2 regions of the Holdemania sp. 1001302B_160321_E10 genome follow, and region 1 is predicted to be linked to the other one. Evidence: a T-box and tRNA genes for the amino acid it is inferred to sense, from the RefSeq annotation. Region 1 holds a T-box; the other holds one or more tRNA genes.
What was found. A T-box is a leader RNA that pairs with one kind of tRNA and senses whether it is charged. The one in region 1 lies ahead of metG (methionine--tRNA ligase), so its partner is inferred to be a tRNA-Met.
Positions count from the first base shown of each region.

Region 2: it has a tRNA-Met gene. The T-box ahead of metG (methionine--tRNA ligase) is inferred to sense a tRNA for this amino acid. The anticodon was not compared.

Region 1 covers NZ_JADNEM010000022.1:40,878-44,299, forward strand. The annotation lists gene I2D94_RS13105 (prepilin-type N-terminal cleavage/methylation domain-containing protein) at 97-885, opposite strand; T-box leader at 1,024-1,232, shown strand; gene metG (methionine--tRNA ligase) at 1,269-3,197, shown strand; gene I2D94_RS13115 (hypothetical protein) at 3,340-3,422, opposite strand, start outside.
Region 2 covers NZ_JADNEM010000011.1:17,116-20,537, reverse strand. The annotation lists gene I2D94_RS08285 (hypothetical protein) at 1-903, opposite strand, end outside; gene I2D94_RS08280 (hypothetical protein) at 921-1,763, opposite strand; tRNA gene I2D94_RS08275 (tRNA-Met) at 1,800-1,875, opposite strand; gene I2D94_RS08270 (Gp49 family protein) at 1,906-2,385, opposite strand; gene I2D94_RS08265 (hypothetical protein) at 2,403-3,422, opposite strand, start outside.

The sequences.
Region 1 (3,422 bases):
CCTCCATGTATCCTTTTGGGTGATACTATAAGATTAGAGAAATTGAAAAAGGAAAAAATTGAAGGAAGCAGGAAATGTCATGAATTTGTCATAATTTTATTCGCTGTATTCGACAGGCTTCCAATTATTAGCCTGCATTTGAGTCCAAATATCATCCCAAGTACTGTTCATTACTTGAATATTATTAGACCCGGTATACCATTTATTATTATCAGGATTATAAATAAGACGTGTATTCCAATTTCCTTCTTGAATTGTGGAAGCATAGATGATCGCATTGTCCATGGTAGGATTATTATAGGAGCTTTTATGATTGAAACAGATTTGGATCTTATAGTCCCCTGATGGCAATTTCGCTGTTTCAACGACTCCCTTTTCCAAAGAAGGCCAGTCCCCTCCATAAATTTCATTTTTCATAAACTTACGTATTTGATCGTTATTCATATAACCAATACATTCTTTCATGAGATCTGAATCTTTTACAAATTCCTGCATGATGGAAATCATCGTTTGTTGAATTCCTTTCGGCGTGTAATCCAGATTATCGCTGGCAATGCTGCCATGTTTTGAACATTTGATTAAGGTAACGACACCTTTAATTTCGATTGCGGTCAATTTTCCTCCCGACGCGCATTTCGGTGTGGAAATAAAATATTCATCATCTTTGTTCTTTAATAAATCCCCAATCGACACCGGTTCACCTTTGATCTGGTAAGCATTGTACATTTCCATGACTTTCTGCCGTGTCTGCTGACACTGGACTTCAGCCGCAGTGGACGTAAAGCCTGTGAGTCTTGGAACCAATATGAGTAACAAAGCAACCAGGATCGCAACGACGACGATTAACTCGATTAATGTGAAACCGCGCTTCTTTTGTTTTTGCATAATTATACACATCCCTCTTTGATAACCATTATATCATGCTTTAGCGATTGAGAACCAGTGAAACAATCGTAAGAAAAAAGCGTTGACAGACGAGATTAAGGCTTTACATCGGCAGTTTCTGTGACTATAATTAAGAACGTAAAGGTAGAGAAAAGAAGAGTAGCTTCTCCATTTTCTGAATCAGAGAGCCTGAGTCGGTGAAAGCAGGACAGAAAACAGAAGCGAACATGGTCTTGGAACTGATTATCCGAACAGCGTAGGATAAGACGTGACTTCGCGTTAAGAAGCAAGCGCATATCGAAAAGATATGAAGTAAGGTGGTACCGCGCGAAATCAGCGTCCTTTCAGGGACGTTTTTTTATTATCAAAAAGGAGGAATTATCATGAGCGAAAAATATTACATTACAACGGCGATAGCCTACACGTCGGGCAAGCCGCACATCGGCAATACCTATGAAATTGTTCTGGCCGACAGCATTGCCCGGTATAAGAGAATGTTGGGATACGATGTTTTCTTCCAGACCGGAACCGATGAACACGGTCAGAAGATCGAAGACAAAGCCAAAGCCGCAGGCGTAGCGCCGCAGCAGTTTGTCGATCAGGTCGCAGGGCAGATCAAGGAAATCTGGGATCTGATGAATACGTCCTACGATAAATTTATGCGGACAACCGATCCGGATCATGAGCGGCAGGTTCAGAAGATCTTTAAGAAACTGTATGATCAGGGCGATATCTACAAATCAGAATACGAGGGCTGGTATTGCAAGCCTTGCGAATCATTCTTTACCGAAAGCCAGATCGTCGATGGGAAATGTCCGGATTGCGGTGCGCCAGTTGAAAAAGCGAAGGAAGAAGCCTATTTCTTCCGGATGAGCAAATATGCGGATCGCCTGCTGAAGCATATCGAAGACCACCCGGAATTCATTCAGCCGGAATCCCGCAAAAACGAAATGATCAACAACTTTATCAAGCCGGGTTTACAGGATCTCTGCGTTTCCCGGACATCCTTTACCTGGGGCGTGCCGGTCGACTTTGATCCGAAGCATGTCGTCTATGTCTGGATCGACGCGCTGACCAACTACATCACCGGTCTGGGTTATGACTGCGATGGCAATCATGGCGAAAAGTTTAAGCATTACTGGCCGGCGGATGTTCATCTGATCGGCAAAGATATTCTGCGTTTTCACACGATCTACTGGCCGATCATGCTGATGGCGCTGGATCTGCCGCTGCCGAAGCAGGTGTTCGGTCATCCATGGCTGTTAGTGGGCGAGGGCAAGATGTCCAAGTCCAAGGGCAACGTGATCTATGCGGACGATCTGGTTCGTTACTTCGGCGTCGACGCCGTGCGCTACATCATGCTTCATGAAATGCCGTTTGCCCAGGATGGCACGGTCACCTATGAATTAATGATCGAGCGGATCAATTCCGATCTGGCGAATATCCTCGGTAATCTGGTCAACCGCACGCTGTCGATGACCAATAAGTATTTCGGCGGGTTAGTCCATAACGCAAACGTCAGCGATCCGATTGATGACGAACTGATCGCCTTGGCTAAAGCGACGCCGGCGAATGTTCAGAAAAAGATGGACGAGCTGCGGGTTGCGGATGCGATCGACGAGATTTTCGCTCTGCTGCGCCGAAGCAATAAATATATTGACGAAACAATGCCGTGGGCGCTGGGCAAGGATGAAACGAAGAAAGATCGTCTGGCTACCGTATTGTATAACCTGCTGGAAAGCATCCGGATTGCGGCCGTTCTGTTGGAAAGTTATTTACCGGAAACGTCGAAAGCCATTCTCGATCAGCTCAATACGCAGCAGCGCAGCTATGATTCCGTGCTGACTTTCGGTCAGCTGGAAGATGGGATTCACGTAACGCCGAAGCCGCAGATTCTGTTTGCGCGAATTGACGAAAAGGAAATGCTGGAAAAGATCGAAGCGGAACAGCCGAAGAAAGCGCCGGTAAAACCAGCGGAGCCGGCGAAGCCGCAGATCACGATCGACGACTTTGCGAAGATTGAAATGAAGGTCGGACAGGTTCTGTCCTGCGAAAAGCATCCGAAGGCGGATAAGCTGTTGGTGTCTCAGATTGACATCGGTGAAGAAAAGCCGCGGCAGATTGTCAGCGGGATCGCGGGCAGCTATAAGCCGGAACAGATGATCGGTAAGAAAGTCGTCGTCATTACCAACTTGGCGCCGGCCAAGTTAAGAGGCGTCGAGTCACAAGGCATGATTTTAGCCGGAATGGGCGAGGATCAGATCGAGGTGCTCTCCGTTGAAAAGCTGCCGGTCGGCAGCACGGTTCGCTAAGTCTCAGGAATTCCTTGCTGGAATAAAGAAAAAAGAAAACGCAGAATGAGAGAGCTCTCTCACGCTGCGTTTTTTTTGATGGTGATCGCCAGTGATGACGTTGATTTTATCACCTGTAAAAAATTTTGCGAATTTCCGTTTTTCAATACTGCGTGTAAATCTGTTCGATCCGATCAAGCAGGGAATCCGTCGAATTGCTGAACCATCCTGTCGAATAAGCCTGAT
Region 2 (3,422 bases), on a different contig from region 1:
TGTATATTTGACTGTAAAGTTATTTGTCGTGATTGTGCCAGTTGCTGCTGCGATCGTCGGAGCAGTCGCCATCTTAGAAGCCAGTACGCAGGTGTAAACGCCCAGCGCCTTCTCGCCAATAACAAAGCCATCACCGATGAAACGGCCTTCCATCAGGTGGCCGCTGATGCCCGGAGGGTTCTGATGAATGTTTGTGTCCCAGATTTTTTTCGGAAACAGCAGGCATTCCTTTTTGGCGATCATGAACTGCACGCCTTCCGGTAAATCTTGATCGGCAACTTCAATGATCGGGAAGTTTGACAGCTTGCCAACCATACCGTTAACAAGCACTTTTGTTCCCAGCTTTTCCAAGTTTAAGAACTCAGGGCAAGTTACCAAAATGGACATCATTGAGGTTGGGATGTACAGATAGACATTGTTAAACGGAATATGGTTGTTAACAAAGTGGCTTTTTGCCTTGTTGATCTCGCCGATAAATGTCGACTTCGTCAGTGCGTTGGCTACGCCTACGATCTTTCCAGCTCCCGTCGCCCAGGCATGACCGACTAACTGGTCAAAGTAAGGGATAACCTGTTCTTCCAGTTCTCTACGCACTACCTTGCCAGCATTTTTGATCATGTCCTGCTCTGTGTTATTACCTTTGTCAATCGTCATGCTGAACGACTTATCTGTGCGCATGGTTAAGCGCTGCGCTGCGTCCTGCACTTCTTTCGGCGTACCATAGCGGCTCATGCCACCATTGCGATCGTAATCGTTCAAAGACTGCGTGCGAATGCTGGAAATTAAGATATCCTTAACTCCATCAAAGTTATAATCGGATGATGCCTTGTCCGCAAAGATTGATCTGCGTGTCCATGTTTCCGCGACCTTATTTGCCCATTTCTCTCTTAAAAAGATAGCCATTTTTTATTCCTCCTTTTTTAGCTATCAAAGCCAAGTAAAAAAGCGTCCTCGTCGTCTTGCGGTTTACCCTTGACGTTGCCCAACGCTTTTTGACTGTTGTCTTTGTTTTTGATCAGTGCAGCATAATCAGCCTTCAGTTTTTTTAGCTCATAGGCTCTATAAGCGCTCAGCATCGTTTCCCCTGCCGCCATTGACTGCATAACGTCATCCGGCAATTTCGTAGGATCGACGTCTGGGTACTCACTGACAAATGCCTGGTACTGAGCCGCAAAAGCTTCTTTTTGTGCCTTCTCTGCCTGCTGCTGTTGGGTTAGTTTGGCTTGCTTTTCCTGTTCCTGACGCTGCGTTAGCTGCGTCTTAGCCAGCTCCTGCAACACGGCTTCGTCTGTGTTCGGGTACTGCTTTTTTAGTTCCTCCACATACTGAGCTGTCGCCTGATTCTGGTTAAACTGGGAAAGTGCCTTGATATAACCGGCACGATCCATGCCCATCTCTGCCGCCATCTGATCCAGCATGGTCAGTTCTTCGGAATTCTTTAGTCCGTCGTATTGCTGACGCAGATGGTCATAGTCCATGCCTTTCTGTGCTAATGCCCGGGCTTCTTCCTCGCTCAGTTCCTTTTCTACTCCCAAGTGCTTCACGGTCAAAATGGGTTTCTTTTGATTTTCTGCATTGGTTTCTGGCTTCTGAGTTTCGGTATCTTCCGGCTGCTGTTGGGTTTCGTCCTCGCTTGATTCTTCCTCCGTAAGTTGGTTTCCCTCATCGTCATCTAAATCAAAGAGATCGTCTAAATCGATGTCGGAATGGGTGTCTTCCGGCGTTGCTGTGGTGTCCATTGTCTGATTGGTTTCCTCAAACATTGGGTTCTCCTTTCTTGCGCTTCGCGCATTGATAAATGGTGGACTTTGCAGGGCTTGAACCTGCAACCTGTCGCTTATGGGGCGATTGCTCTACCAATTAAGCTAAAAGTCCATATAAAAAGCGCGATCGCTCGCGCATGTGTTATTCCTCAATTTCGCTGACTTCTGGTGACATCATCGGACGTTCAAATCCATGATCCGCTGTCGCCAGTAAAAATCCGAGGTACTCCCAGATTTTATTGCCGATCCGCTCCATGCAAACGGAGCAGCCAACACTTTGGTCATAGTTGCTCTTATCAACGCAGGTTGAGGTTTCATTGATTTCAAAGCCATTAACTAAACGGCATCGTACAAGCGTTGTCTTACCTCTCAACGTTGTCGGATCGACATCAGAAATAAACCGGTCGACCATGTCCTGACTTACTGATACATCTGATTTTGTCAGCTTGGGATTTGGGATAATCGGCAGGTAACGACGGTCAAACACCTTTTTAGGCACAAAATGCTTATACCCAGACTTGCAGGTTACCAGCATTCCTTTTTCTCCTTCAGTAATCTTCTCTGTGCTATGGCTGGCTTTTGTTGGTTCTGCTTCAACAATTTCAATGTGAATGTACTTCATTTTCTTTTCTCTCCTTTTTATATCAGTCCAGCGTCAGCTGGTGACTGCTGCATTGCTTCCGGATCAATTCCGGCTTGCGCCAAGGCCATTGCTTGGGCTTGCTGTTCCTGTTCGATCTGCTTCTTTTTAATGCTGTCGATCAGTTTTTGCTTATTTTTAACCATGTGATCCGGGATATTTTCCAGATATGTCACTGCGTCCTGAATTACGCCTTTGGTTAATAGATTGTCCATCGTCTGAGCCTGAACCAACTCCGACCAATAACTGCTTGTTCCGATATCTACGTTCAGGTCATAGTTCATTTCGCGCAGCGCCGAAAAGTCAAGATCAATAATGCCGCCTTGCATATCATCTTCGCTTTCAATTTTTGCCTGACGGGTGCCGTAATAGGCTGCCATCATGTCCACCATGATCCGAACACTATCCTCGACAAAATCAAAAAAGTTCAGCCGCTGATTTTCGAGCGGAATCGCTGTTGCCTGTTGTGTCGCAATGATTGCTGATGTATTGTCAGGCTTAACATTACCCAGCGCTGCGTCTGAAGCGCCCATAAAGTCGCGGGTATAATTGATGCAGGTGTCGATCAGCTGAAGGATTTGATTGCTGAAATCTGGCGTTTGCGTGTATCTGAGCAAATCGCCAGCCAAGTCCATCCGTTCGATTGCGATTGCGTCATTAACTGCATTTGTGATCTCAGCAACTTTGCCAGAATCATAAAGCAGCTTAGGGAAGCCATTGTTTATGACAAAGACCATACACATTGCAAACAGCTTATTAACAAAGATTTGGTTTGGGATCAGCCCTGTTATCGGTGACTGTCCGTGATAGCAATTCTTTTGCTCCTCCCAGTTCATATAGGCGATCGGGTACAATGTCATCCCAGTGTCGACTTCTTCTTTTAGGATGATGTCACCGACCGTTTTCAGGAACTTTACAGCTTTGACTTCTTTTTTTATCGGAAGCCCGGTATATTCATCGGCTTCTTCCACTGTTTTGTTTTCTTTATACAGCTTGATGATGACTGTACAGAGTTTATC